DNA from 4 places in the Bradyrhizobium sp. RDI18 genome. Region 1 is predicted to be linked to each of the others. Evidence: predicted binding sites of a transcription regulator. Region 1 holds the regulator's gene; each other region holds the start of a gene.
What was found. Region 1 encodes PhoB, which activates phosphate uptake and scavenging genes when phosphate is short. Its sites were predicted from a motif close to TGTCATNNANCTGTCAT; they were not measured.
Positions count from the first base shown of each region.

Region 1 (7,477 bases):
CGCTTCGAGATCGCCATGCGGCACCTGGTCGAAACCGTCCATCGGCGGCCCAAAGCCTTCGAGATATTTGGCGGAGCCGGTTGCTGCGAGCGTGCCCAGGGTGCGGCCATGGAAGGCGCCCTCGAAGGTGACGAGACGATAGCGCTCGGGATGGCCCTTGGAGAATTGATAGCGGCGCACGACCTTGATCACGCCTTCCATCGCCTCCGCGCCGGAATTGCAGAAGAACACGAGGTCGGCAAAGCTCTGCTCGCAGAGCCGCGCGGCGAGCTTCTCGCCATCGGGCGACTTGAACAGGTTCGACATGTGCCAGAGTTTCGTCGACTGCTCCTGCAGCGCCGCGATCAGGTGCGGATGGCAGTGACCGAGCGCATTCACCGCGACGCCCGAGGTGAAGTCCAAATAGCGCTCGCCATTGGTGGCGGTCAGCCAGCAGCCCTCGCCGCGTTCAGATCCGAGATCGACCCTGGCGAAGACGGGGAGCAGATGCGACGTGGCGCTATTGGTCATGGCAATCACTGAGGTTTGAGACCGGCCTTTAAGACCTGCCTTTGAGACCTGCCGCGAGCGTGCATTGGCGCGAACGCGGCAACAGCCGGTCTTGCGAAAACGAAACGTGCCGCCTCTTAAGGGCGGCACGTGAGAGGCATTCTATGTGGGCGTGGGGCGCTGTCAACACGCCACGGAGCCGCCTTTCCTGCAGTGCAAGGTGCTAAAATCCGTAAGATTGCGGTGTGGTGGAAAACACGCAGTGAAATGCCTAGATGTCAGAACATGTGGACGTTCGGGCCCGGACTCTTGCGCCCGAGTCACGCCATATTGTAGCCTTTGGGCTGTCGGGTACGACATCTCGTGCGGCAGTTCTGATCCCTTAGAGTCCTTTTTGTGCAGGCGTAAACGTTCGGCGCGGTTAGCGCGTCCGGCGAGGGCTAAGGGATTCTGACCGCAGGGATTTTTGAGACGAATGACTCGCCAGCGCTGCCCCCGATTGGCCGGCGCGATGCGAAGGGAAGAGTACGATGACGGTTTTGACCTGGTCCGACGATCGCGTCGAACAGCTTAAGAAGCTCTGGGAAGCCGGACTGTCGGCGAGCCAGATCGCCGCGGAACTTGGAAATGTGACGCGAAACGCCGTGATCGGCAAAGTGCACCGGCTGGGCCTTTCCGGCCGTGCCAAGAGCCCCTCCTCGGCCGCCCCGCGGCAGCGCAAGGCACGCCCCGCCCAGCCGATGATGCGGGTGTCGCGCCCGGTCTCGCGCGGCAACACCGCGCTGGCACACGCCTTCGAAGTCGAGATGGAGCCGGATCCGATCGCCTTCGACAACGTCGTGCCGATGAGCCAGCGGCTGTCGCTGCTCGAACTGAACGAGGCCACCTGCCACTGGCCGGTCGGCGATCCCTCGAGCCCGGAATTCTTCTTCTGCGGCGGCAAGGCGCTCACGGGCCTGCCCTATTGCGCCCACCACTCGCGCATCGCCTACCAGCCCGCCGCCGATCGGCGGAGGCAGCAGCCGAAGCAAACCAGGTAAGGGCGCGCGCCGTTATCTCAACGATGTCGTCCCTGCGAACGCAGGGACCCATAATCACAGTTGTCTGTGGTTATGCTTCGCTGGAGCTCCAGCGCATTTCAACAATCTAGATTTGTGGTTATGAATCCCCGCGCCCCGTGCGCAATTGCGCACTAGGCGGGGACGACGGTTGAACTCGTGGCGACGACAGTAGAGCGCTACGGCTCCACCTTCGCAAACCGGTCGTCCAGCGCGTAACCTGCGCCGCGGACGGTGCGGATCGGATCCTGCTCGCGGCCGGGGTTGAGCAGTTTGCGTAGGCGGCCGATGTGGACGTCGACGGTGCGCTCATCGATATAGATGTCGCGGCCCCAGACGCTGTCGAGCAACTGCTCGCGGCTGAAGACGCGGCCGGGATGCTCGAGGAAAAATTCCAGCAGGCGATACTCGGTCGGGCCGAGATCGATCTGGCGGCCCGAACGCGCGACGCGGCGTTTTTCGCGATCGAGTTCAATGTCGCCATAGGTCAGCACGGTGGCGAGCCGCTCGGGGCTTGCCCGCCGCAACAGGCCCTTTACCCGCGCCAGCAGTTCCGGAACCGAGAACGGCTTGACGATGTAATCGTCGGCGCCGGTCGCCAGCCCCCGCACGCGCTCGCTCTCCTCGCCGCGCGCGGTCAGCATGATGATCGGCAATTGCTTGGTCTCGGGGCGAGCCCTCAAGCGGCGGCACAGCTCGATGCCGGAGAGCCCCGGCAGCATCCAGTCGAGCACGACGAGATCGGGCACGCGCTCCTTCAGCCGCGTGTCGGCGTCGTCGCCGCGGGCGACAGTTTCGACCTCATAACCTTCAGCGTCGAGGTTGTAGCGCAACAGCGTGGTCAGCGCTTCCTCATCCTCGACCACCATTATGCGCGCGCTCATCCTGCTTCCCTCAAGTGTTAGGTACGGTCGTGGCAAAATTCGTCATGTCGCCCTTCGGGCGCTTGTCGAGCATCTGCTGACCCTCGATCATGTAGAACACGGTTTCGGCGATGTTGGTGGCGTGGTCGCCGATCCGCTCGATGTTCTTGGCGCAGAACATCAGGTGGATGCAGAACGAGATGTTGCGCGGATCCTCCATCATGTAGGTGAGGAGTTCGCGGAACAGCGAGGTGCAGATGGCGTCGACTTCCTCGTCGCCCTTCCACACCGCCATCGCCGCCGGCAGGTCGTGCGCGGCATAGGCGTCCAGCACCGACTTGACCTGCGACTGCACCAGATCCGTCATGTGCTCGAGGCCGCGCATCAGTTTCAGCGGCTGGAAATCGTTCTCCAGCGCCGCGACGCGCTTGCCCATGTTCTTGGCGAGGTCGCCGATTCGCTCCAGATCGGTGGCAACCCGCATCGAGCCGACGATCTCGCGCAGATCGATCGCCATCGGCTGGCGGCGGGCGATGGTCAGCACCGCGCGCTCCTCGATCAGATGCTGCAGGCGGTCGATCTCGACGTCGGTGGCGACGACGTGCTTGCCGAGCGCGACGTCGCGGCGGACCAGCGCGTCGACGGATTCGGTGATCATGCGCTCAGCAAGGCCGCCCATCTCGGCGACCAGACGCGTCAATTCCTGGAGGTCGCTGTCAAACGCCTTGGCGGTGTGTTCGGAAGCCATCTTCTATCTCCTCAAATCATGAGCCGATCGGACGGATCATGATTTCGTTTTCTTGTTGAGCATGATCTGTTCGAAAAAACGGTCCCCACTTTTCCGGATCATGCTCAGCCGAACCGGCCGGTGATGTAGTCCTGGGTACGTCGATCGCGCGGCGAGGTGAAAATCTTGTTGGTGTCGTCGAATTCGACCAGCTCGCCGAGATACATGAAGGCGGTCTTGTCCGAGACGCGCGCCGCCTGCTGCATGTTATGGGTGACGATGGCGATGGTGTAATCCTCCGCCAGTTCCTGGATCAGTTCCTCGATCTTGGCGGTCGAGATCGGATCCAGCGCCGAGCACGGTTCGTCGAACAGGATCACTTCGGGCCGCACCGCCACCGTGCGCGCGATGCAGAGCCGCTGCTGCTGACCGCCGGACAGCGAAAGGCCACTGGCGTTCAACTTGTCCTTGACCTCGTTCCACAGCGCGCCGCCGCGCAGCGCCTTCTCGACCCGGCCGTCCATCTCCGACTTGGAGATCTTCTCGTAGAGGCGGATGCCGAAGGCAATGTTCTCGTAGATCGTCATCGGGAACGGCGTCGGCTTCTGGAACACCATGCCGACGCGGGCCCGCAGCAGATTGAGATCGAGCCTGGGGTCGAGGACGTTGGTCTGGTCGAGCAAGAGCTGACCGGTGGCGCGCTGACCCGGATAGAGATCGTACATCCGGTTGAATATCCGCAGCAACGTGGATTTGCCGCAGCCGGACGGGCCGATAAAGGCGGTGACGCGATGGGTGCCGAGCGTCAGGTTGATGTCCTTCAGCGCATGGTGCTCGCCATAGTAGAAGTTCAGGCCGCGCGCGGTCACCTTCGGCGCGGCCTCGGGCAGCGCCGCCTGCGGAACGGGCCCGCTTGCGTTACTCACGGATACGGAGATGTCGGTCATTTGGATGTCCTCTCGGCGCCAAGAATGCGCGCGCCAATATTCAGCGCCAACACGGTGAGCGTGATCAGAAGCGCCCCGCTCCAGGCAAGCTGCTTCCAGTAGACATAGGGGCTCTGGACGAAGTTGTTGATGGTGACCGGCAGGTTCGCCATCGTCTTGGTCAGGTCCAGGCTGAAGAACTGGTTGGACAGCGCGGTGAACAATAGTGGCGCGGTTTCACCGGCGACGCGGGCGGTGGCCAGTAGAACGCCGGTGATCAGGCCGGCGCGCGCGGCGCGGTAGGCGATCCGCCGGATCACCAGCGAGCGCGGCATGCCGAGCGCGGAGGCCGCCTCACGCAAGGGATTGGGCACCAGTCCCAGCATGTCCTCGGTGGTGCGCACCACCACGGGGATCACGATCACGGCCAGCGCGAGGCAGCCGGCAAAGGCCGAGAAGCCACCCATCGGCACCACGATGGCGCCGTAGATGAACAGGCCGATGATGATCGACGGCGCGCTCAAGAGGATGTCGTTGATGAAGCGGATCACCGAGGTGAGCTTGTCGTGCTTGCCGTATTCGGCGAGATAGGTTCCCGCGAACAGACCGAGCGGCGCGCCGATGCCGACCCCGATCACGGTCATCATGATCGAGCCGATGATGGCGTTCCGAAGCCCGCCATCGGTCGAACCCGGCGGCGGCGTATCCTGCGTGAAGACCGCGAGATTGAGGCCGGCAAGACCGTTGTAGAACAGCGTGAACAGGATCAGCGCGAGCCAGGTGACGCCGAACAGCGCGGCGGCGAGGCACAGGAACTTGACGATGATATTGTTGCGGCGGCGGGACGCGTAGATCGGGTTCATGTCAGTTCCCCGCCTTCTTTTCCAGCCGCAACAGCATCAGCCGCGCCGCCGCGAGCACGCAGAACGTCAACACGAACAGGAGCAGGCCGAGCAGGATCAGGCCGGACTGGTGCAACCCGTCGCTCTCGGCGAATTCGGAGGCGATCGCGGCCGAGATCGTGGTGCCGGGCGCGAAGATCGAGGACTGTATCTTGAATGAATTGCCGATGATGAAGGTGACCGCCATGGTCTCGCCGAGCGCGCGGCCGAGCGCCAGCATGATGCCGCCGATCACGCCGACGCGCGTATAGGGGACGACAACATTGCGGACGACTTCCCAGGTGGTGCAGCCGACGCCGTAAGCCGCCTCTTTCAAGACCGGCGGCACCGTCTTGAAGACGTCGACCGAGATCGCGGTGATGAAGGGAAGCACCATAATCGCCAGGATCAGCGACGCATTGAACAGGCTGAGATAGGAAGGGGGACCTGCGAAGATCGTGCCCAGCACCGGGACGCCCTCGAAGACGCTGATCATGAAGGGCTGGAAGGTATTGGCCAGGAACGGGCCCAGCACGAAGAAGCCCCACATGCCGTAGATGATCGAGGGAATGCCGGCGAGCAGCTCGACCGCAAGCCCGATCGGACGGCGCAGCCAGATCGGGCAGATTTCGGTCAGGAACACTGCAATCCCGAGGCCGACGGGGATCGCGATCATCATCGCGATCACGGAGGTGATCAGCGTGCCGTAGACCGGGCCCAGCGCCCCCAATACCGGCGGGTCCGCCGACGGCGCCCAGCGCTGCGTCCACAGGAACGCCGCGCCATATTCCCGGATCGCCGGCCAGGCGCCGATGATCAGCGAAACGATGATGCCGCCGAGGATGAGGAGCACCGAGATCGCGCAGGCGCGCGTGATCCAGTAGAAGGCGACATCGCCAAGCTTGAAAGCGCTAAGGGCCCGGGCGCGATCATAGGGTCCGGCAGCTTCCATAACATCGCTTTCAACCGCCATTTCTGCCACGCTGGTCCCCTGCACTTCTACTTGATCTTGCTTGATCCGTCTCGTGCCCCGGATGCAGCGCAGCGAGGTAACAATGCGCTGCTAGGCCGGGGCCGAACTTGTTGGGCGACGTGCTCTTGGTGACGCGTGGGTCCCGGCTCTGCGGCGCAGCGTTGCACGCCGCGCCGCGTCCGGGACAAGAGTCATCAGCTCTTGATTTCCGACGACCAGGTCTTTTCGATCAGCTTGACGACCGAGTCCGGCATCGGAATGTAGTCGAGCTCTTCGGCCATCTTGTCGCCCTTCTCGAAGGCGTACTTGAAGAACTTGATGGCTTCCTGGGAGGCTGCCTTGTCGGTTGCAGCCTTGTGCATCAGGATGAAGGTCGCCGCAGTGATCGGCCAGGAGGCTTCGCCAGGCTGGTCAGTGAGGATCACGTAGTAGCCGGGAGCCTTGGCCCAGTCGGCGTTGGAAGCGGCCGCCTGGAAGGCTTCCATGGTCGGCTGCACGGTCTTGCCGGCCTTGTTGATCATCGCGGTGTGGGTCAGCTTGTTCTGCTTGGCGTAGGCATACTCGACGTAGCCGATCGCGTTCTTGGTCTGGCCGATATTGCCGGCGACGCCTTCATTGCCCTTGGCGCCGACGCCGACCGGCCATTCGACCGCGGTGCCCATACCGACCTTGGATTTCCATTCGGCGTTCGACTTCGAGAGATAGTCGGTGAAGTTGAAGGTGGTGCCCGAACCGTCGGAGCGACGAACCACGGTGATGGCATCTGCCGGCAGCTTCAGCTTCGGATTGAGCTTGGCGATCGCGGCATCGTCCCACTTCTTGATCTTGCCGAGATAAATGTCGCCGAGCACTTCGCCCGACAGCACCAGTTCGCCCGGCTTGATGCCTTCGAGGTTAACGACCGGCACGATCGCGCCCATCACCATCGGCCACTGCACCAGGCCGTCCTTTTCGAGTTGCTCGGCCTTCAGCGGCGCGTCGGTGGCGCCGAAGGTGACGGTCTTGGCCTGGATCTGCTTGATTCCGGCGCCGGAGCCGATCGACTGGTAGTTCAGACCGTTGCCGGTCTCCTTCTTGTAGGCGTCAGCCCACTTCGAATAGATCGGGAAGGGGAAGGTGGCGCCCGCGCCGGTGATATCGGCAGCGAAGGCCGAGGTCGACGCGGCGACCAGGCCGGCGGCGACGATTGTCCTGACGAAATTCATGGTTGATCTCCATTTCTGAGCGAAGCGCCGTTGCGCCCGATCGCGCTCATGCCGCCCGTGGTAGAAGCGGTCGATAGAGCTTTTACGAAGGTTCGATGACAGTTGGATGACATATACAAGCGATTGAAATCGCTCGTATTTACGCCGTCGTCGGGGGTTTCGCCGGAGGAAAACAGGCGGTGAAGGTGGCGCCGTTTTTGGGCACGCTTTCGATCAACAGCCGGCCGCGATGGCGGTTAAGAATATGTTTCACCAAGGATAAACCGAGCCCGGTTCCGCCCTGCGCGCGGCTGTCGCCGACATCGACCCGGTAGAAGCGTTCGGTCAGCCGCGGCAGGTGTTCCGGCGCGATGCC
Region 1 is NZ_JBICRN010000008.1:5,715,479-5,722,955, reverse strand. It holds gene ACFXS9_RS36680 (aspartate aminotransferase family protein) at 1-510, opposite strand, end outside; gene ACFXS9_RS36675 (GcrA family cell cycle regulator) at 1,020-1,529, shown strand; gene phoB (phosphate regulon transcriptional regulator PhoB) at 1,727-2,431, opposite strand; gene phoU (phosphate signaling complex protein PhoU) at 2,442-3,158, opposite strand; gene pstB (phosphate ABC transporter ATP-binding protein PstB) at 3,263-4,084, opposite strand; gene pstA (phosphate ABC transporter permease PstA) at 4,081-4,926, opposite strand; gene pstC (phosphate ABC transporter permease subunit PstC) at 4,928-5,926, opposite strand; gene pstS (phosphate ABC transporter substrate-binding protein PstS) at 6,112-7,122, opposite strand; gene ACFXS9_RS36640 (ATP-binding protein) at 7,262-7,477, opposite strand, start outside.

Region 2 (7,477 bases), 5.5 Mb from region 1:
CACCTGCACCACGCCCTCTTCCGACATCTGCTGCAGCGCCTCTTTCAGCTTCTTGGCCTTCATCGCATCCGTCAGCCGCACGCGGCGGACGATTTCCGGCGCAAAACTCGGGACGCCGACGAAGGTGATGTCCTCGCCTTCCGTTAGCGTATCGCCGATCCGCAAGGTACCGTGGTTCGGAATGCCGACGACGTCGCCGGCAAACGCCTCATCGGCCACCGAGCGATCCTGCGCGAAGAAGAACTGCGGCGACGACAGCGACATGTTCTTGCCGGTCCGCACCAGCTTCGCCTTCATGCCGCGGCTGAGCTTGCCGGAGCACAGCCGCGCGAACGCGATGCGGTCGCGGTGGTTCGGATCCATATTGGCCTGGATCTTGAACACGAAGGCGCTCATGCGCGGCTCGGCTGCTTCGACCTTGCGCAAATTGCTGTCCTGCGCCCGCGGCGCCGGCGCAAACTTGCCAAGACCTTCCAGCAAGTCGCCGACGCCGAAATTGCGCAGCGCGCTGCCGAAATAGACCGGCGTGAGATGGCCCTCGCGAAACGCGTCCAGCTCGAACGGCTTGCAGGCTTCCGACACCAGCGCGAGTTCGTCCTTGATCTCGGCGACGTCGAGATTGGGGTTGCGGCCGGCGAGATCGGCGATATCGATCTGCTCGGTCGCGCCGGTCTTGGCGCCGCCGCCTTCGAGCAGGCGCACGCCGCCGTTGACGACGTCGTAGGTGCCCAGGAAATCGCGGCCGCGGCCGACCGGCCAGGTCATCGGCGTGGTGTCGAGCGCCAGCGTCTTTTCGATCTCGTCGAGCAGTTCGAACGTGTCGCGGCTCTCGCGATCCATCTTGTTGATGAAGGTGATGATCGGAATGTCGCGCAGCCGGCACACCTCGAACAGCTTTCGCGTCCGCGCCTCGATGCCCTTGGCGGCGTCGATCACCATGACGGCGGAATCGACCGCGGTCAGCGTCCGGTAGGTGTCTTCGGAGAAGTCTTCGTGACCGGGCGTGTCCAAGAGGTTGAAGACGAGGTCCTGGAATTCGAAGGTCATCACCGAGGTCACGACCGAGATGCCGCGCTCGCGCTCGATCTTCATCCAGTCGGAACGGGTATTGCGCCGCTCGCCCTTGGCCTTGACCTGCCCTGCCAGATTGATGGCGCCGCCGAACAGCAGGAGCTTCTCGGTCAGCGTGGTCTTGCCGGCGTCCGGATGGGAGATGATCGCAAACGTGCGCCGCCGCGCCACTTCATCGGCAAGCGGCGAGCGGGACGGCGATCGTCTGTAACGGCAATGTCGGACATGAGGCTCGAGCGTTTGGCAGGGAAAACCGGGCTAATCAAGCCTCATTTGGTGGTTGCGAGGGCTCCTGGCCAGTCCCATATCGGCAGCGGAAGGACGGCCTTCCAATTTTGCAGCTCATCCGCGGGGACGACCCTGCCGGGGTTCGGAGGGTTGTCATGGCCTGGATCGTGTTGTTCGTCGCCGGTCTTATGGAAGTGGGCTGGGCGATCGGCCTCAAATATACCGAGGGTTTCACACGGCTTATTCCATCCGTCCTGACGCTTGCCTGCATGGCAGGCGGTATCCTCCTGCTTGGCCTTGCCTTGAAAGCGCTGCCGATCGGAACCGCCTACGCGGTATGGACCGGCATCGGCGCCGTCGGAACGGCCATCCTGGGCATCGCGCTGTTCGGCGAGCCTGCGACCGCCGCCCGCCTCGCCTGCATCGGACTGATCGTGGCCGGCATCGTCGGGCTTAAACTCGTCACCGGATCAGCGTAGCAACAGCACGGCCCAATAGGTCAGTGCCGCCACGAACGCCGACGCCGGAATGGTGATCACCCAGGCATAGACGATCGAGCTCGCGACGTTCCAGCGCACCGCCGAGACCCGCCGCGCCGCGCCGACGCCGACGATCGAGCCGGTAATGGTGTGGGTCGTGGATACGGGAACCCCGAGATAGGTCGCCATGAACAGGGTCGCAGCTCCACCGGTTTCGGCGCAAAAGCCCTGCATCGGCGTCAATTTCGTTATCCGCAATCCCATGGTGCGGACGATCCGCCAGCCCCCCATCAACGTGCCGAGCCCCATCGCCGCCTGGCAGGAAATCACGACCCAGAACGGGATGGCGAAATCCGCCCCGAGGTGGCCTTGCGAGTACAAAAGCACCGCGATGATGCCCATGGTCTTTTGCGCGTCGTTGCCGCCATGGCCGAGCGAATAGAGCGACGCCGAGACGAATTGCAGGATGCGGAAGGCGCGATCGACCGCAAACGGCGTCGAGCGCACCGACAGCCAGGACACGATCGCGACCAGCACCAGCGCCAACAGGAATCCAACCAGCGGCGACAACACGATCGCCAAGAGCGTCTTGGACAGCCCGCTCCAGACCGCGGCCGAAATCCCGGCCTTCGCCACGCCGGCGCCGACCAGTCCGCCGATCAACGCGTGCGAACTCGACGATGGAATGCCGAGCCCCCAGGTGATCAGGTTCCAGACGATCGCGCCGACCAGCGCAGCGAAGATGACGGTCGCGTCCACGACATCGGGTTCGATGATCCCCTTGCCGATCGTATTGGCAACGTGGAGGCCAAAGACGAGGAAGGCAATGAAATTGAAGAACGCCGCCCAAGCCACCGCATAGTGCGGCCGCAGCACGCGGGTCGATACGATCGTGGCGATCGAGTTGGCGGCGTCGTGCAGGCCGTTGAGGAAATCGAACAACAGCGCGACGCCAATTAAGAAGACCAGAATTGGAAAAGCCAGGGTGGCGTCCACTGAATTGGCCCTGCCCTATACCTGTTCGATCACAATCGAGTTGATCTCGTTGGCGACGTCGTCGAAGCGGTCGGATACTTTCTCGAGATGCTTGTAGATCTCGGCGCCGACGACGAAATCCATCGAATTGCCGTTGCGGTGCTTGAGAAACAGCTCCTTCAACCCGATGTCGTGGAGATCGTCGATACGGCCCTCAAGTTTTCCGATTTCCTCCGTGATGGCTGTCAGCATTGCGACGTTGCTCCCGATCGACTGCATCAGGGGAAGCGCTCGGCTGACGAGATTGGCGCACTCGACCAACAGCGTGGCTATTTCGCGCATCGGAGGCTCGAACGTTCGGACCTCGAACAGCACCACCGCCTTCGCGGTCTGCTGCATCTGGTCGATCGCGTCGTCCATCGACGTGATCAGATTCTTGATGTCGCCGCGGTCGAACGGGGTAATGAAGGTGCGGCGGACCGCGGTCAGGACCTCGCGGGTGATGCCGTCGGCGTCGTGTTCGAACTGATTGACTCGCTGGCAGAATACCGGCGTCTCCTCGCCGCCGCGCATCATGTCCTGCAACGCCAGCGCGCCCTGCACGACCGTCTGGGCGTGGCGGGCAAACAAGTCAAAAAACCGCTCCTCCTTGGGCAAAAAGGCACGAAACCAGCGCAGCATGGGCATTTTTCCGTCGTTCAGAAACAGTCGCGGAGCGAGCTGTCACAAAACTGTCATAGACCATTCGAGGGAAAAGCGCGCGACGTCAGGCCCCGGGAACCGGGTCATCCACCGCTTTGTGGCGCGTTCCCCGGACGCAGCGCGGCGTGCAACGCTGCGCTGCTGAGCCGGGGTCCATCCCCGCCGCAGAAAGATGGGTCCCGGCACTGCGGAGCAGCGTTGCACGCTGCACCGCGTCCGGGACACGAGATCTTAGAGGGATCGGCGGAAATAATGCGCGATCTCGCCGATGATGCCCCGGCGGAACGTCAACACGCAGGCCACGAAGATGACGCCCTGGATCACCGTCACCCATTGGCCGAAACCGGCCAGATATTGCTGCATGGCGATGATAACGAAGGCCCCGACGACCGGACCGAACACCGTGCCGAGGCCGCCGACCAGCGTCATCAGCACGATTTCACCCGACATCGTCCAGTGCACGTCGGTGAGCGAAGCGTTCTGCGCCACGAACACCTTCAGCGAGCCGGCAAAGCCCGCAATCGTTCCGGAGAGGATGAAAGCGAGCAGCTTGTACTGGTCAGTCTTGTAGCCCAGCGAGATCGCGCGCTGTTCGTTCTCCCGGATCGACTTCAGCACTTCGCCGAACGGCGAGTTGATGGTGCGGTAGATCAGGAGGAAGCCGCCGAGAAACCCGGCGAGCACCACGTAGTAAAGCACCGTAGGCTTGGAGAGATTGAATATTCCAAACAGGTAGCCCTGCGGAATGCCCTGGATGCCGTCCTCGCCATGGGTGAACGGCGCCTGCAGATAGATGAAATACAGGAGCTGCGAGAGCGCCAGCGTGATCATCGAAAAGTAGATGCCCTGGCGGCGGATCGAGATGAAGCCGGTGACGACGGAAAGCGCGGCGGCGCCAGCGACGCCGACCAGAATTCCGACTTCCGGCGTTACACCCCAGACCTTGAGCGCATGCGCCGAGCAGTAGCCCGCGGTCCCCAGAAACATCGCGTGGCCGAACGACAGCAGGCCGCCATAGCCGATCAGCAGGTTGAACGCGCAAGCAAGCAGCGCGAAGCACAGCGCCTGCATCACGAAGAACGGATAGATGCCCGTCAGGGGTACGAGCCCCAGCAGCACCGCCATCGCGGCGAACACGATCATTTCGTCGCGCATCGCTTGCGGCGTTACCGGCAGTGTGTCGTCAGTCAATGCGCTCATGTCAGGCAGCCCGTCCAGTCAGTCCCGTTGGCTTCACCAGCAACACTAGCACCATCAGGACGAACACCACGGTGTTGGAAGCTTCGGGATAAAAATACTTGGTCAGTCCCTCGATCACGCCGAGCGCAAATCCGGTGATGATCGATCCCATGATCGATCCCATGCCGCCAATCACCACCACCGCGAACACGACGATGATCAGGTCCGCGCCCATCAACGGCCGCACCTGGTTGATCGGCGCGGACAATACGCCGGCCAGCGCCGCCAAGCCGACGCCGAGGCCGTAGGTCAGCGTGATCATCCGCGGCACGTTGATGCCGAATGCGCGCACCAGGGTCGGGTTTTCAGTCGCCGCGCGCAGGTTGGCGCCGAGCCGGGTCTTCTCGATCAGGAACCAGGTCGCCAGGCACACCACGAGCGAGAAGACGACGACCCAGCCGCGGTAGATCGGCAGGAACATGAATCCGAGGTTCATGCCGCCCTGTAATCCGCGGAACCCACCGACCTCCGGATAATCAGGAATCGCGTACGGCAGGCCGGACGAGCCGAAGTAATTCTGGAACACGCCCTGCACGATCAGCGCGATGCCGAACGTCAACAACAGCCCGTAGAGGTGGTCGAGACCGGCCAGCCATTGCAGCATGGTCCGTTCGAGGATCATGCCGAAGATGCCGACGACAATCGGCGCGATGATCAGGGCCCACCAGTATCCAATCCCCGTGAGATGCAGCAGAAAATACGCGCAGAACGCGCCCATCATGTAGAGCGCGCCATGGGCGAAATTGATGATGTTGAGCATGCCGAAGATCACGGCGAGCCCGAGACTGAGCAGCGCGTAAAACGATCCGTTGATCAATCCCACCAAAAGCTGGGCGTAGAGAGCTTGCATCGGTTTCGCACTCAATCTCGTTATGATGCGGGGTAGGCTTGGGCCGCGAGTGAAGGCCCGCCGGCATGACGCCGACGGGCCATCGTTGTTACTTCTTTACCAGCGGACAGGCGCTTTCCGAGAGCGGCCGGAAGGCCTGCTCGCCCGGAGTGGTGCCGATCAGCTTGTAATAGTCCCACGGCCCCTTGGATTCGGAGGGCTTCTTGACCTCGAACAGGTAGGCCGGATGAAGCTTGCGCCCGTCGGCGCGGATTGTACCCTTGCCAAACAGCGGATCATCGGTGGGCGTTTCCTTCATTTTCGCCACCACCTTGACGCCATCGTGCGGATTGCCGCCCATTGCATCGATCGTCTTGAAATAGTGGATCAGGCCCGAATACACGCCGGCCTGCACCATCGACGGCATCGCCTTGTTCTTCATCCGCTCGGAGAAACGCTTCGAAAACGCGCGGGTGCCGTCATTCAGATCCCAGTAGAAGGTTTCCGTGAAGTTCAGGCCCTGCGCCACCTTGAGGCCGAGGGAGTGGACGTCATTGATGAACAGCAGCAGTCCCGCGAGTTTCTGGCCGCCCGAGACGATGCCGAACTCCGCAGCCTGCTTGATGGTATTGGTCGTATCGCCACCGGCGTTCGCCATGCCGATGATCTTGGCCTTGGAAGCCTGTGCCTGCAGCAGGAATGAGGAGAAGTCCGACGAGTTCAGGGGATGCCTGACAGTGCCGATGACCTTGCCGCCCGACTTCGTCACCACCGCGGAGGTGTCGCGTTCCAGCGCGTGGCCGAACGCGTAGTCCGCGGTCAGGAAGTACCAGGTGTCGCCGCCGGCCTTCACCAACGCCTGGCCGGTAGAGTTGGCGAGCATGTAGGTATCGTAAACCCAATGAATCGTGTTCGGCGAACACTGCGTATTGGTGAGATCCGACGTCGCCGCGCCGGTGTTGATCATGATGGCGTTCTTTTCCTTCACCAGATTGTTGACCGCCAGCGCCACGCCGGAGTTCAGCACATCCACGAAGATATCGACCTTGTCGACGTCGATCCATTGACGGGCGACGGTGGTGCCGATGTCGGGCTTATTCTGGTGGTCGGCGGAGACGATGTCGATCTTCCAGCCCTTGGCCGCAAGACCGGAATCCTCCACTGCCATCTGGGCGGCGACCGTCGAGCCGGCGCCGCCAAGGTCAGAGTAAAGTCCGGAATTGTCGGTGAGCACGCCGATCTTGACGGTCTTGTCCTGCGCCACGGCGCTGCCTGCGGCAAGTGCCAGAGCGGTGCCGAGGAAGAGAGCTGAAATCCGATGTTTCATAGTATCTCCATTACTCCAGAGTGCAGCAAAGTACCGATTAAACGCCGAGATAGGTGTGGAGCTTGTCCATATTGGCCGACAACTCCGAATTCGCAAAGCCGTCGATGACCTTACCGTGCTCGACGATGTAGTAGCGGTCGGCCACCGTGGAGGCGAAGCGGAAATTCTGTTCGACGAGCAGGATGGTAAAGCCTTCCGACTTCAGCCGCGCGATGGTGTGACCGATCTGCTGGATGATGACGGGCGCCAGGCCTTCGGTCGGCTCGTCCAGCATCAGAAACCGCGCGCCGGTGCGCAGGATTCTTGCGATTGCGAGCATTTGCTGCTCGCCGCCCGAGAGCTTGGTGCCCTGGCTGTTGAGGCGCTCCTTCAGGTTCGGAAACAATTCGAAGATCTGGTCGAGCGACAGCCCGCCACTGCGCACGATGGGCGGCAACAGCAGGTTTTCGCGCACGTCGAGGCTTGCGAAAATGCCCCGCTCCTCGGGACAGAATGCGATGCCCAGGCGCGCGATCCTGTCGGACGAGGCGCGCGTGATGTCCTGACCGTTAAAACGGATCGAACCCGTCCGCTTGCCGATAATTCCCATCACCGACTTCAGCGTCGTGGTCTTGCCGGCGCCGTTGC
Region 2 is NZ_JBICRN010000008.1:253,566-261,042, reverse strand. It holds partial or broken gene ACFXS9_RS09910 (peptide chain release factor 3) at 1-1,298, opposite strand, end outside; gene sugE (quaternary ammonium compound efflux SMR transporter SugE) at 1,455-1,778, shown strand; gene ACFXS9_RS09900 (anion permease) at 1,770-2,774, opposite strand; gene ACFXS9_RS09895 (DUF47 domain-containing protein) at 2,790-3,434, opposite strand; gene ACFXS9_RS09890 (branched-chain amino acid ABC transporter permease) at 3,687-4,655, opposite strand; gene ACFXS9_RS09885 (branched-chain amino acid ABC transporter permease) at 4,657-5,544, opposite strand; gene ACFXS9_RS09880 (ABC transporter substrate-binding protein) at 5,633-6,850, opposite strand; gene ACFXS9_RS09875 (ABC transporter ATP-binding protein) at 6,888-7,477, opposite strand, start outside.
Region 2: the regulator PhoB is predicted to act here: its motif matches at 3,475-3,491, upstream of ACFXS9_RS09895 (DUF47 domain-containing protein).

Region 3 (7,477 bases), 1.8 Mb from region 1:
CGAGGTCGACTTCCAGCCCAATCTCGGCAAGGACAAGGACAAGCTCGCCGAGATCATTGGCGATTACGATGGCCTGGCGATCCGCTCGGCGACGAAGGCCACCGCCAAGATCATCGACAAGGCCAAGAAGCTCAAGGTGATCGGCCGTGCCGGGATCGGCGTCGACAATGTCGAGATTCCCGCGGCGACCGCCAAGGGCATCATCGTGATGAACACGCCGTTCGGCAACTCGATCACGACCGCTGAACACGCGATCACCTTGATGCTGGCGCTGGCGCGTGAAATTCCGCAGGCCGACGCCTCGACCCAGGCCGGCAAGTGGGAGAAGAACCGCTTCATGGGCGTCGAGATCACCGGCAAGACGTTAGGGGTGGTCGGCTGCGGCAATATCGGCTCGATCGCCGCCGACCGCGCGCTCGGCCTGAAAATGAAGGTCGTCGCGTTCGATCCGTTCCTGTCGCCGGAGCGCGCCAAGGATATCGGCGTCGAGAAGGTCGAGCTCGACGAATTGCTGAGGCGCGCCGACTTCATCACGCTGCACACGCCGCTGACCGAGAAGACCAGGAACATCATCGACGCGGCGGCGCTCGCCAAGATGAAGAAGGGCGTGCGCATCATCAACTGCGCGCGCGGCGGTTTGGTCGACGAGCGGGCGTTGCTCGATGCGCTGGATTCCAAGCATGTTGCCGGCGCCGCCTTCGACGTCTTCGTCGAGGAGCCCGCCACCAAGAACGTGCTGTTCGGCCATCCCAACGTGATCTGCACGCCGCATCTCGGCGCCTCTACCACCGAAGCGCAGGAGAACGTCGCGCTGCAGGTCGCCGAGCAGATGTCGGACTATCTTCTCACCGGCGCGATCTCGAACGCGGTGAACTTCCCGTCGATCACGGCGGAGGAAGCGCCGAAGCTGAAGCCGTTCATCGAGCTCGCCGAGAAGCTCGGCTCGTTCGCGGGCCAGCTCACTGAGAGCGGCATCCTCAAGACAGAGATCACCTATGAGGGACACGTCGCCGAGATGAAGATCAAGGCGATCACCTCGGCGGTGCTGTCGGGCCTGCTGCGCCCGATGCTGGGCGAGGTCAACGTGGTCTCCGCGCCGGTCGTCGCGAAGGAGCGCGGCATGGTGGTCGACGAGATCGTACGCGCGGCGCAGAGCGATTACGAAAGCCTGATCACGGTGACCGTCACCACCGAACGGCAGGAGCGTTCCGTCTCCGGCACCGTCTATCACGACGGCAAGCCGCGGCTGGTCGACATCAAGGGCATCCGGGTCGATGCCGAGTTCGGCAAGTCGATGATCTATGTCACCAACGAGGACAAGCCCGGCTTCATCGGCAGCTTCGCCAGCCTGCTCGGTGACGCCAAGATCAACATCGCCACCTTCCATCTCGGCCGCGTCAAGCAGGGTGGCGACGCCATCGCGCTGGTCGAGATCGACGGCCCCGTGCCGGCCGACGTGCTTGCCAAGGTGCAAGCGCTGCCGCAGGTGAAGCAGGCCAAGGCGCTGGCGTTTTAAGACGCGCATCCCCTTCCTTCCGGGGAGGGTCCTTCGCCGCGGTGCTGCCGCGGCGAAAATCCCGATCGAACCGATTCCTTCCTCGCTGCGTCTCATGACCGGGAGTGGTGGGCGTTGTTTGTCCGCCGCCATCCGGCGGGCGGTTCAGGAGGGTATCCATGCGATTGATTGCGAACAGCTTTTTGACGACGAGCCTCGTCGTTCTGACGGCGCTTGCCGCCGGTGAGGCGCAGGCCTCCGACATCGCCGCGAGCTCGGCGGTGGATGCTGTCACCGTCTATCCCGACGGCGCCAGCGTGACGCGCCTCGTCACGCTGGATCTGCCGGCCGGTGAAAATTCCGCTGTTCTCAAGGATCTTCCACTGACACTCGACCCCACGTCGCTGCGGGTCGAGGGTGAGGCCGGCGCAAAGCTCACGATCGGCGCGATCGACGCCAAGTCGCCGCGCGCGGCGCCGCCAGTAAATTTGCCCGAACTCGACAAGCGCATCGAGGCGCTGAAGGACGAGCGCGTCAACCTGCAGGGCGCAATCGATGCGGCGAGAGCGCGGCGCAAATTCGCCGAGCGATTTGCGGATATCGCGCCGGTCGGGATCGGCGACAAAGGCGAGGCGCGGCCGGTATCCGAGTGGCGCGCGGCCTTTGCCGCGGTTGGCGAAGAAGTCGCCAGCACCGAGGCCGCGATCCGCGATGCCGAGCGCAAGCAGCGCGACCTCGACCGTGAAATCGCGCGCCTCGAGCAGGACAAGGCGCAGAAGCCGCCGAGCAAGCTGGAAGTGCGGATCGAGCTCGCGGCGGCTGCCGCGACCAAGGCGACGCTGCGGGTGACCTATGCGGTGCGCAGTGCGCGCTGGACGCCGCTCTATGATGCCCGTCTCGATACCGGCGCGAAAGACCGCAAGCCCGCGCTCGAACTGGTGCGCCGCGCCGAAATCACGCAGGCCACCGGCGAGGACTGGTCGAACGTCGCGCTCAGTGTGTCGACCGTGCGAACCGCGCGCGGCGGCAGCGCGCCCGAACTCAATCCGCTGATCGTGCAGTACCCGCAACCGCCGCGGCCTCAGGGGGCCGTCAGCGGCGCGATGGATAATAGGTTCCGTTCGGCGCCAGCGGCTGCCGCGAAGGTGGCGGAATCCCTCGCCGAACGTGCCGACGAACAGCAGGCCGTGGCCGATGTCAGCGGCTTCCAGGTGGTGTTCAAAATTCCCGGCCGCGTCAGCCTCGGTGCCAGCGAAGGCGCCAAGAGCCTGCGCGTCTCTAGCGTAACGCTCGCGCCCGATCTCGCGGTCCGCGCCGCGCCGGTGAAAGACCCGACCGCATTCCTCGAAGCGAGCTTCAAGCAGAATGAGGACGCGCCGCTATTGCCGGGACGCGTCTCTATCTACCGCGACGGCGTCTTTGTCGGCCGCGGGCAGATGGCCGCCGCGGCCAAGGACGAGACCGTGCGGCTCGGCTTCGGCGCCGACGACAAGATCAAGATCGAACGCGCGGTTCTCAAGCGCAACGAGGGATCGGCCGGCCTGATCGTGACGACGTCGAAGACCGACGAGCGCGCGTTCAAGACCACCGTGCGCAACGGCCATGATTTCCCAATCCGGATCGCGATCGAGGATCAGTTGCCGGTTAGCGAGAACGAGGAAATCCAGGTCGAAATGCTGTCGTCCACGACGCCGCCGACCGCAAGCAACATTCGCGACAGACGCGGCGTGCTGGAATGGGCGTTCGAGGCCAAGCCGGGCGAGGTGAGGGACATCAACTTCGCGTGGCGCATACGCTGGCCCAGGGACAAGGGCGTGGTGATGGTGCCGGCGGGCTGAGGTTGCGCCTCTCCCTCTCCCCGTTCTTCACGGGGAGAGGGCAGGGGTGAGGGGCTGCTTCGGCAGACTCAGTCAGCAGCAAGTACGCGGATAGAGAGCCCCTCACCCCGACCCTCTCCCCGCGAAGGGCGGGGAGAGGGAGATGACCTACTTCGGCTTCAAGAACTCCCCCACCTCCAGCAGCACGAACTCGTTGTCGTCGGCCTTGTTGGGATCGCGGCTCGACGAGAATGGCAGATTGTTGTCGTTGCCGACGATGATATGCGCCTCGTCGACGCGCTCGACGTTCTCGATGGTGAAGAACGGAAAGGTCAGCACGCCGTCATTGAGCGGTTTGCGCGCCTTCTTGTCGGGATCCTTGATCTTCATCAGGTCGACATAGGCGATCTTGCGCACCGGCTTGCCGACATTGGCGTCGGAGAGGTCGACCTTGTAGACGCGCTTGAATTTGGCGAGGTCCGCAAAACAGTTCTCGCCGCGCTGGCCGGCCGGGCAGGCCTTGTCGGGGGTGCCTTCGCCATTGTCGCGCTCGATGATCAGGCCGTTTGAGGCGTCGATCATGTTGAAATCGCCGATGGCGTGGCCGTTCTGCTCGAACACATAGTGCCAATAGCGGCCGGTGAATTTTTCGGCCGCGACGTCGAATTCGAGGATTCGCGCGGCTTCCTTGCCGTCGACTTTTTCAACGTCCTTCTTCTCGGCATTCCACAGCGGGCCCTCGAGCAGGCCATAGAGGAACTTGCCGTCCTTCGAGGCGGCAAAGCCTTCATAGCCCTTGGAGCGGCGGAGGTTGACGGTGGTGTAGCTGGCGCCTGGAGCGGCCGGCGACCGCACCGACCAATGATCGGGCGAGCGCACCGGCTTGCCGTCGGCGGCGGTTTCGAACACCGCCAGGACCTTGCCGGTCTTGTCGGCCTTCAGCACGTAGGGCCCGAACTCGTCGCCGATCCAAAAGGTGTCGCCGATGATCTGAAAACCTTCGGTGTCGAAATCCGCGCCGGTGAGATAGCGCTTGGCGGTGTCCTCATGGAGGATGCGGAACGGCACCTTCTTGTCGGGGTCGTGCAGGAAGACGGTTTCCTGCCGCTCGATCTTGCCGCTCGCCCAGTCGATCTTGTGCCGGTTGAGATAGAGCATGGAGTCCGCCGAGTTGTAGCGCGAGCCCATGCCGTTGTCGGTGAGCACCCAGAACGAGCCGTCCGGCATCACCTTGATGCCGGAATGGCCCTGCAGCGGCTGGCCCTTGAACGGCAGCGAAACGCCGGTCGGGCGTTCGTAGGACTTGCCCATCACAGTGCCCACAGCGTCGACGCGGCGGCCGGTGGTGTATTTGCCCGATGTCTTGAGATCGTCAGGCGCATCAGCGGGCGCGTCGATAAAGGTTTGCGCCGGCAGCACGGCGTGGCCCTTCAGCGTGGCGGGAAACTCGCCTTCGCCTTGGGCGAAGGCGGCGCCGGCCAGAAACATGGAAGCGACGGAGCAGAGCAATGACACGCGCATGGCGGATCTCCTGTTGAATGGCGATGCGGTGTGTCTTGCGCAGCGGCTGTTACAGCCGGCTGACAGTTTTGTGAAAGCCGCGTAACGGCGTTGGATAAAGCCGCGGTTCAGGCGCTACTGCGCTGCAGCCGGCCGCATGGTCTGCGGCAGCAGGAACGGCACGCCGGCGTCGGTATAGTCAATCTTCACATCGACCTCAAAGATCCGGCGGATGGTCTCGGCCGTGATCGCATCGCTGCGGCCGCCATCGACGGCGAGCTTACCCCGATGCAAGAGCACGATGCGGTCGGCGAACCGCATGGCGAGATTGAGGTCATGCAGCACGGCGATAACGGCCGTGCCGTTCTGCGCGCGCCGCTTCGCGGTTTCCACCAGGTCGATCTGGTGGCGCATGTCGAGGCTCGAGGTCGGCTCGTCCAGCAGCAAGAGGCCCGGACCATGCTGCGCCTCGCCGCAGGCGAGCTGCACCAGCACGCGGGCGAAATGCGCGCGCTGCTGTTCGCCGCCGGAGAGCGTCGGCAATTGCCGTTGGCTGAAATGCGCCAGATCGACCTCGCCGAGTGCCGCATCGACCAGCCGCTGCGCGGCGGGGCGACCAGCGTCACCCGCGCCCATATGGACGATCTCCTCGACCGTGAACGGGAAGGTGACGTTGACATGCTGCGACAGCATCGCGCGGTGGAAAGCGAGAAGGCGCGGCGGATAGCTTTGGATGTCGCGCTGCTTCAGCCTGATCTGGCCGCGCGTCGGGCGGAGATCGCCTGACAGCATCCGCAGCAGCGTCGATTTGCCGGCGCCGTTGGGGCCGACGATCGCGACCATCTCGCCGGGGGCGACGCAAAGATCGATGCCATCGACCAGCGTGGCGCCGCCAACGACCATTGAAACCGACTGTGCTTCGAGAATGGCGGTCATAGCGAAACCAGCCCGCGCTGGCGGAGCAGCATCGCCAGAAAGAACGGCGCGCCGATTGCTGCGGTCAGGATGCCGATCGGCATTTCCGCGGGCGCCACGATGGTGCGGGCCAGCGTATCGGCGCCCACCAGCAGCACCGCGCCCAGCAGCATGGAAGCGGGCAGCAGCAACCGGTGCGCCGGCCCGATCACCAGCCGCAACAGATGCGGCACCACGATGCCGATAAAGCCGACGACGCCGCAGACCGAAACCGCCACGCCCGTCATCGCCGACACCAGCACGATCGAAATCCGCTTCAGCCGCTCGACGTCGACGCCGCTATGGAACGCCTCGGCCTCGCCCAGCACCAGCACGTCGAGCCCGCGCGCGATCGAGAGGCAGGCGATCGCGGCACATCCCAGCACCGGCGCCAGTGTGGCGAGCTTGGGCCAGGTCGCGCCACTCAGCGAGCCCAATAGCCAGAACGTGATGTCGCGCAACTGGCGATCGTCGGCGATGAACACGAGGAGCCCGATGCCGGCGTTGGCGATCGCGGCGATGGCAATGCCGGCCAGCAGAAAAGTCGCAATCGATGTCCGCCCGGAGCGGCTCGCGATCGAATAAAGAATGACGGTGGTCGCGAGCGAACCGGCGAACGCTGCGATCGGCAGCAACTGATGCTGCATGAAGCGGAAGTTCTGGCCGATCTGGCTGTCGGTGAAGACGATCGCAGCCGCCGCCGCCAGCGCGCCGCCGGAGGAAACGCCGACCAGTGCGGGGTCGGCGAGGGGGTTGCGGAACAGCCCCTGCATGATGGTGCCCGATGCCGCGAGCAGCGCTCCGATCATCGCGGCCGCGCCGATCCGTGGAATCCGGATCGACCACAGCACGAGCTGGTCGCGCGCGAGGCTTGGACCAGCCGCGGCGTCAGCCCACAGGCCGAGCGCGGCCGGCAGCCGCGCCAGCGGAATTCCGGCGGCGCCAACCGTCAGCGCGATCAGCGCTGCGCCGGCCAGCGCGGCGAACAGGCCGATGAGGGTCAGTGAGGCCGGAGGGCGCAACGCGTATCCGCTGCGGCGCTTGGCGCTACCCTCGGTCAGGACGGTCATTTCCGGCAATCGGCGGTGAGTGCCGCAGGCTTGAATTCCTCGGCCTGCGGCGCCAGCGCCGGATAGAGCTTGATCGAAAGATCGCGGGCGGCGGCCGCCGTGCGCGGCCCGAAGCCGAGCAGATAAAGGCCTTCCATCGAGATGAAGGCCTTGTTGGCCGCAGCCGGCGTCAGCGCGAAGGCCGGATGGACGTATACGGCTTCGGCGTCCAGCGAGTCCTTGCTGCGCTGGATCGAGAGCACCACGTCGGGCTTCGCCGCGACGATCGCCTCGTCATTGACGATCTTGTAGCCTTCATAGCTGTCGATGGCGTTGACGCCGCCGGCAAGCGCGATGATCTCGTTTGCCGCGGTGTTCTTTCCGGCGGCCATCGCCCGGCCGTTCAACAGCGACATCACGAACATCACGCGCACCGGCTTCGTTACCTTGGCGCGGAGCTCGCGCAGTTGCGCCAGATCGTCCGACACTGCCGCTGTCAGGCATTCGGCGCGCTTGTCCGCGTCCATGGCGTGGCCGACCAGCCTGATCTTGTCGAGCAGGCCTGCTTCCGAAAAGGTTTCGGGCACCAGCACCAGCGGCACCTTGGCGGCTTCCAGCACGTCGATGGTTTCCTTCGGCCCGGACCCTTGCGCTGCCAGCAC
Region 3 is NZ_JBICRN010000008.1:3,896,749-3,904,225, reverse strand. It holds gene serA (phosphoglycerate dehydrogenase) at 1-1,516, shown strand, start outside; gene ACFXS9_RS27855 (mucoidy inhibitor MuiA family protein) at 1,675-3,333, shown strand; gene ACFXS9_RS27850 (esterase-like activity of phytase family protein) at 3,481-4,833, opposite strand; gene ACFXS9_RS27845 (heme ABC transporter ATP-binding protein) at 4,948-5,748, opposite strand; gene ACFXS9_RS27840 (FecCD family ABC transporter permease) at 5,745-6,836, opposite strand; gene ACFXS9_RS27835 (hemin ABC transporter substrate-binding protein) at 6,833-7,477, opposite strand, start outside.
Region 3: the regulator PhoB is predicted to act here: its motif matches at 4,882-4,898, upstream of ACFXS9_RS27850 (esterase-like activity of phytase family protein).

Region 4 (7,477 bases), on a different contig from region 1:
CAGACCCGCAGCGAATCCAGAACCGTGGTGATGCCCGAGGTGGCCAATTGTCCGTCGTAGGAAACCACCGCTGCGATCGGATCCCAAAACACCTTTGGGCGCGGCACATAGTGCATTTCGAGATGGTCGGTGTGGAGCTCGATCAGGCCGGGCATGATCAGGTCGCCACCGGCGTCCTCGCTGCCTGACGGTGCAGTACCCTCGCCATATTCGGCGATGCGGCCATCTGCGAAAGCGACCCAGCCGTGCTCGATCACGCGATCGGCCAGTACGAGGCGGGCATTGCCGAGGATGGTTTCGTGCTTCGAAGTCATCTCACATCTTCCTTCATGCCGCGGCGGCAAACGATGTCACGTCGACGATGCGGTCGGCGATCAGATGGCGAATTTTATCGTCATGGACGATCGCCACCATCGCGACGCGCTGTCGCTTCTTCTGTTCAATCAACTCAACGACAACAGCGCGATTGGCCGCGTCGAGCGAGGCGGTCGGTTCGTCCAGCAGCAGAATTGGCAGATCGGAGATGAAACCACGCGCGATGTTGACGCGCTGCTGCTCGCCGCCGGAGAACGTCGATGGCGGAAGTGCCCACAGCCGCTCGGGAATGTTGAGGCGGCGTAGCAGCGCGCCCGCCTTCTCGCGGGCTTCCGCGCGTGCAATTCCGTTCGCGATCAGCGGCTCCGGTACCACGTCGATGGTGGCGACCCGCGGCACCGCCCGCAAGAACTGGCTGACATAGCCGATGGTCTTGCGGCGCACGCTGAGCACCTGCCGCGGCTCGGCTGTGGCAAGGTCGATCACCGTGCCCTGATGCCGGATGCCGATCCGGCCGCCATCGCAGCGGTAATTGCCAAAGATCATTTTCAGGATCGAGGATTTGCCGGCGCCTGAGGGGCCCGACAGCACGACGCATTCGCCCGGCTCGACCTGAAACGAGACGCCGCGGACCGCGGGCAGCTCGACGCCGCCCTGCAGATGCATGGTAAAGGTCTTTTCGGCGCTGGTGATGTCGATCATCGCAGTCATTGGCGCGCTCATGCCGGCAGGATCGAGGAAACGAGCAGTTGGGTATAGGGCTCGCGGGGGTCGTCGAGCACCTGGTCGGTCAGGCCGGTTTCGATGACACGCCCACCCTTCATCACCATCACGCGGTGCGACAACAGCCGCGCCACAGCGAGGTCATGGGTGACGACGATGGCGGCAAGGCCGAGCTCGCTCACGAGATTGCGCATCAGATCGAGCAGCCGCGCCTGCACCGACACGTCGAGCCCGCCGGTGGGCTCGTCCATGAACACCAGCCGCGGCTCGGTGACCAGATTGCGCGCGATCTGCAGCCGCTGCCGCATTCCGCCGGAATAGGTGCGCGGTGCGTCGTCGATACGCGCGGTATCGATTTCGACGCGCTCCAGCCAGGACGAGGCGATATCGCGGATGCGACCATAGTGATTCCAGCCAACCGCCATCAGCCGTTCGCCGACATTGGCGCCGGCCGAGACCGCCATCCGCAGGCCCTGCGCGGCGTCCTGGTGCACATAGCCCCAATCCGTACGGAACAAGAAGCGGCGCTCGGCCTCCCCGAGGCCGGCGAGATCGCGCAACACGCCGTCCCGCATCCGGTATGACACCCGCCCGGCGCTCGGCGCGAGCTGCGCGGACAATAGTTGCAGCAGCGTGGACTTGCCCGAGCCGGACTCGCCGACGATAGCCAGCACCTCGCCGGGATAGAGCGCAAACGATACGTCGCGGCAGGCGGTCAACCGGCCATAGTTCTTGCCAACGTTTTCGGCGACCAGAAGCGGCTGGTCTTGCATGGGGTCTTGCGGCTCAGCCATGCGCCCTCTCCTTGTGCGGCGGCGCACTCTCGCTGCCGCGATGGCCGGCCAACTGGCGAGACTCGCAGTAGTCGGTATCCGAGCAGACGAACATCCGGCCGCCCTTGTCGTCGGTGACGATCTCGTCGAGATACGAATCGCCGGCGCCGCACAGCGCGCAAGGCGCGTCGAACCGATAGCGCGTGAACGGGTGATCCTCGAAGTCGAGCGACACCACGTGGGTGTGCGGCGGGATCGCGTAGATGCGCTTTTCGCGGCCTGCGCCGAACAGTTGCAGCGCCGGGCAATCGTCCATCTTCGGATTGTCGAATTTCGGCGTCGGCGACGGGTCCATCACATAGCGTGCATTCACCTTCACCGGATAGGCGTAGGAGGTCGCGATATGGCCGAAGCGCGCGATGTCTTCATACAGCTTGACGTGCATCAGGCCATATTCGGCCAGCGCATGCATGCGCCGCGTCTCGGTCTCGCGCGGCTCCAGGAACCGCAGCGGCTCGGGGATCGGCACCTGATAGACCAGCACCTGCCCGGCATGCAGCGGCGCTTCGGGAATCCGATGCCGGGTCTGGATCACGGTGGCGTCCGACGTAGCGGTCGTCGTTGCGACGCCCGCGGTCTTGCCGAAGAATTTCCGGATCGAGATCGCGTTGGTGGTGTCGTCCGAACCCTGGTCGATCACCTTCAGCACATCCTGGGGCCCCAGGATCGCGGCCGTCACCTGCACGCCGCCGGTGCCCCAGCCATAGGGCATCGGCATCTCGCGGCTGGCGAACGGCACCTGATAGCCGGGAATCGCAATTGCCTTCAGGATCGCGCGGCGGATCATCCGCTTTGTTTGTTCGTCGAGATAGGCGAAATTGTAAGCTGGTGTGTTCATTCCGCGGCCTCCTGCATATCCGGCGCCTCATTGGCCTCAGCGAACTCCTTGCGCAGCTTGCGCAACAGACCGAGCTCGGACTGAAAGTCGACGTAATGCGGCAGCTTGAGATGCTCGACGAAGCCGGTCGCCTGAACATTGTCCGAGTGCGACATCACGAATTCCTCATCCTGGGCCGGAGCGATCACTTCCTCGCCCAGCTCGCGGGCGCGCAGGCTGCGATCGACCAACGCCATCGACATGGTCTTGCGCTCGCTTTGTCCGAAGGCCAGGCCATAGCCGCGCGTAAAACACGGCGCCTCGGTCGCCGATCCCTTGAACTGGTTGACCATCTGGCACTCGGTCAGCGCGATCGAGCCAAGCGGGACGGCAAAGCCGGCGTCCTCGGCGAAGAATTCCACCTCCACCTCGCCGAAGCGGATTTCGCCGGCAAATGGGTGATTGCGTCCATAGCCGCGCTGTGAAGAGTATCCGAGCGCAAGCAGGAACCCCTCGTCGGCACGCGCAAGATTTTGCAGCCGCAGGTCGCGGTCGGCCGGAAAGCTCAGCGGCTCGCGCGTGAGATCGCCGACCGGCGCATCGGCATCCGCTGTCGGCGAAGGTTCGATCAAGCCATCGCGACCGAGAATGTCGGTGACGCGTGGCGTTGCCGCCCGCGTCACCTCCGACGTCGTCGGCTGCTCCGGCACAAAGCCGTCCGCAAGCTGCGGGTCCAGCAAGCGATGGGTATAATCGAAAGTCGGCCCCAGGATCTGGCCACCCGGAATATCCTTAAACGTCGAGGAGATGCGCCGGCGGACCTGCATCTCGCCGGTGTTGACCGGCTCGGTCGCGCCAAAACGAGGCAGCGTGGCGCGGAAGGCGCGGACCAGGAAGATCGCCTCGATCAAGTCGCCGCGCGCCTGCTTGATCGCAAGTGCCGCCAGCTCGCGGTCGTAGAGCGAGCCTTCGGTCATGACGCGGTCGACGCCGAGCGAGAGCTGCTCGGCAATTTGCGCCAGCGGAGTTCGGGCACATCACGGTCGCCACGCCGCTCATGCGCCAGCAGGCGGTGGGCGTTCTCAATGGCGCGTTCGCCTCCTTTGACGGCTACATACATGGGCTACGCTCCGCTTGCGACCAGCCGCGTGGTTCGGGGGATCGCGACAATCAAGTCGTCATGAACCAGCACGACATCGATGCCGCGCGGGAACAGGGCTTCGTTGATGGTGAGCCGCTGAAAGAGGTCGCGCGGCTGGAGCGTCGCCAGCAGCAGCCCTGTACCGTCGATGCCCGGCCCCCTCATCTGGAAGGTGGGCCCCTGCGTCAGGCTCTCGACCTGCAGGATCAGTGTCGTCGACCTGTCAGGATACTCGTTGCTGCCGAACGCGAAGCAATCGAGGGCCGGCAGGTTCTTGGCGTCGCCAATCAGGGCGAAGCTGGCGATCGAGGAATCCGCGACCACCGGCGCACTGGTATGGAACTTGAGCCATTTCGCAACATCAGGCGTGACCGACATCGCGGCATCGAGCCAGATCGGCGTGTCGTGATCGAACAGCGTCAGCGCGATCGCCGCCGCGCCGCGCATCATCCCGGCCGGCGTGCCGGCAGCCGCCGCGACCCGTTGCACGCTCCCCGGACGCGCCATCGCATCCATCACGGAACGGAAGGTCGACTGCGCCGACAACACCTTGTCGGCAAACCCTGCGGGCAATTCTGCAACCGTCGTCATCGCATCACCCCTCGCCGCGCACCATGGTGTAGAAATCGACCCGCGTCGCCGCAGCCTCGGCCGCCTTGCGGCTGCGATCGGCGATCATGGCGGCGCGTAAAGGCCCGATCACCTTGGTCTCGACCTCGCCCGAAAACTCTGTCGACTGCACCATGGCATCGCACAGCGCGATCATCTGCGCCTTCTGCCTGTCGCGGCCGAGCACGTAGCCGAAGCCGATCTCGCCGGTCGCAAGACGCACCGCCGCGCGCGACACCGTGGCCTCGCCGAGATTGAACGGCGCACCGTCGCCGCCGATGCGGCCGCGCACCATCACGAGGCCATTCTCGGGCTCGCGCAAGTTCTCATGTGCGGGTACCGCGATCGCCGCGAGATGGCCCGCAATGTCGCCAGCCTCGGAATGCGCCAGCACCGCCATCGCGGCCTTGCGCTGCGCCTCTCTGCTGTTCCGACCGGTCAATCCCATTGAGCAACCTTGCCTGAATCAAGTTGTCTATGATAATAGACAACTTGATAACGGAGCGCCATGACTGTTTCGTGACAAACGGATAATTTCTGGTATCACCACGCCATGAGCCTGCAGGAGAGTTCCGGCGTCGCCTTGTGGCGGCAGGTTGCCGACGGTATCGAGCGCGGCATTGCCGACGGCCGCTTTGCTGCGGGCGAAAAGCTGCCGGGCGAGATCGAGATCGCCGATACCTATCGGGTCAACCGCCACACCGTGCGGCGCGCCCTGGCTGCGCTTGCCGAACGCGGCCTGGTGCGCGCCGAACGCGGCAGCGGCACCTATGTCGAGGCGCAGCGCCTCGCCTATCCCTTGCGCTCGCGGACGCGATTTTCCGAAATCGTCGGCGCCGGCGGCCGCGAGCCGCGCGGCCAATTGATCGATGCCTCCGAAGAGCCCGCGACGCGCGAACTGGCCCGTGAGCTCGGACTGAAGACCGGCGCGCCGTTGGTCCGGATCGAATCGGTGCGGCTCGCCGACCGTACGCCGATCTGCGTCAGCACCAATTGGCTTTCCGCCGATCGCTTTCCGGGCGCCGGAGCGGTCTTCGCCAACGTACGCTCGATGACCAAACTGCTGGTGCATTACGGCGTTCGCGATTACCGCCGCGCTTCAACCCGCGTCACCGCCACCATCGTGGACGCCTCCGACGCCGCAAGGCTCGATCTCGCGCTCGGGCGTCCCGTTCTCGTGGTCGATAGTACCGATGTCGATACCGACGGCAAACCGTTGGTAACCAAACGCGCGCGCTTCGCCGCGGAGCGTGTCGAGTTTCTGGTGGAGAACAGTTGATGCTTGTAGGGTGGGCAAAGCGATAGCGTGCCCACCATTCAGTGACGTGCCCTAGATGGTGGGCACGTAGCTCGCGCGCCTTTGCCCACCCTAACGAAGCATCACGCGACCGCTCGTTGTCCGATGATCGCAAACCGGAGTTTGCCGGAAATCCAGTCAATTGCGGAAACCGCGATGAGGATAAGCAGAATCAGAAACGATACCTTTTGCCATTCCAGCACCCGGATTTGTTCGGCAAGCTGAAGGCCGATTCCGCCGGCCCCGACGATTCCGATAATCGTCGCCGAGCGCGTGTTCGATCTCGAAGTAGTAAAGCACTTGGCTCAGCAGAATTGGAAAGACCTGCGGCAACAGCCCGAACCGGACGCTATGGAGATGGCTGCCGCCCGCCGATCGAACTCCCTCTGCGGGGTTCTTGTCGGCAGCCTCGATAGCTTCCGAGAATAGCTTTCCAAACGTCCCGAAATCGCTGCAGATGACCGCAAGGATACCTGCAAACGGACCCAATCCCACGACGCCGACCCAGATGAGCGCCCAGATCAAGATATCGACACCACGGATGGTGTCGAGGCTACGGCGTGAGAAGAAGTGGACGATCCGGTTCGCAACCACATTGCGTGCGGCCAGCAGAGCCACTGGCAAGGCCAGCAGTGCTCCGCCCAGCGTACCGAGAAATGCGATCGACACCGTCTCGCCGAGCGCATTCAAATACTTCAATGCCTCTGCCCATGAACCAGGATCGGGCGGCAACATAAGCCGAAGGAATCCGCCTAGCCTGGCCATTCCGTCAGAAAGCCGGTGAAACGAAATGTCTAGCTGGGCAATCCCGAACAGAAAAAGCGCGACAGCCGTGCCAAGGCCTATCGTGATCTTTGCCCTGCTCCACCAATCCGGGCGAAAATGGCTCGGATAGCGTTCAACGATTGCGGCCTGAGCGTCGGAGCTGAACGATTTCATGCGCCGGTGCCCTCCAGCCCAAGGAGGCGATGGCGCACGCGCTCTGTAATGAAATCGAACAGCATGACCGTGACGATGATGAGCAAGAGGATGGCGCTAACGTCACTGTAGTAAAACTTGCGCACGGCCTCGATCAAATCCTGCCCGATCCCACCGGCGCCGACGAAGCCCATCACCGCCGCGCCGCGCACGTTGATCTCGAATCTCAACAGAGCATAACTCACGAAGTTTGAAAGGACCTGCGGCACCGCGCCGAACCGGACAATCTGAATCCAGCTACCTCCGCTCGCCGCCACCCCCTCGATCGGCTTGTTATCGATATTCTCGACAACTTCGGCGAACTGCTTGCCAAGCGCGCCAGTGGTATGGATTGCTATTGCGAGCACGCCTGGAAGCGGTCCCAGGCCGAATGCCAGTACAAAAACCAGGGCAAAGACGATCTCCGGCACGGTCCGGCAAAATTCGAGAACGCGCCGTGTGACGAAAACGATTGCGCGCGACCTGACGAGATTGGCCGATGCCAGAAAGCAGAGAGCGAATCCGCATATAGCTCCCGAAAGGGTTCCCATATACGCAATCAGCAGGGTATCTCCGAGAAGCAGCGTCCAGCGAGGCAAGCCCCAAAGCCATTCCGAGAGATCATTCCAGGCAGACGAGAACGAAAACGTGGGAGCTATGCTGGCGAAATAGGCCGGGAAGCGCCAGAAATTCTCGGCAAACTTCCAAAGATCGACGTCGCCCATCCAGCCGGCGGCAAGCGCCGCGGCGATCAGGACCGCCGAACCCAGCCATATACGCCGTCG
Region 4 is NZ_JBICRN010000006.1:380,510-387,986, forward strand. It holds gene ACFXS9_RS02705 (alpha-D-ribose 1-methylphosphonate 5-triphosphate diphosphatase) at 1-314, opposite strand, end outside; gene phnL (phosphonate C-P lyase system protein PhnL) at 328-1,026, opposite strand; gene phnK (phosphonate C-P lyase system protein PhnK) at 1,035-1,832, opposite strand; gene ACFXS9_RS02720 (alpha-D-ribose 1-methylphosphonate 5-phosphate C-P-lyase PhnJ) at 1,825-2,709, opposite strand; partial or broken gene ACFXS9_RS02725 (carbon-phosphorus lyase complex subunit PhnI) at 2,706-3,808, opposite strand; gene phnH (phosphonate C-P lyase system protein PhnH) at 3,812-4,420, opposite strand; gene phnG (phosphonate C-P lyase system protein PhnG) at 4,425-4,886, opposite strand; gene phnF (phosphonate metabolism transcriptional regulator PhnF) at 4,992-5,717, shown strand; partial or broken gene phnE (phosphonate ABC transporter, permease protein PhnE) at 5,819-6,674, opposite strand; gene phnE (phosphonate ABC transporter, permease protein PhnE) at 6,671-7,477, opposite strand, start outside.
Region 4: the regulator PhoB is predicted to act here: its motif matches at 4,947-4,963, upstream of phnF (phosphonate metabolism transcriptional regulator PhnF).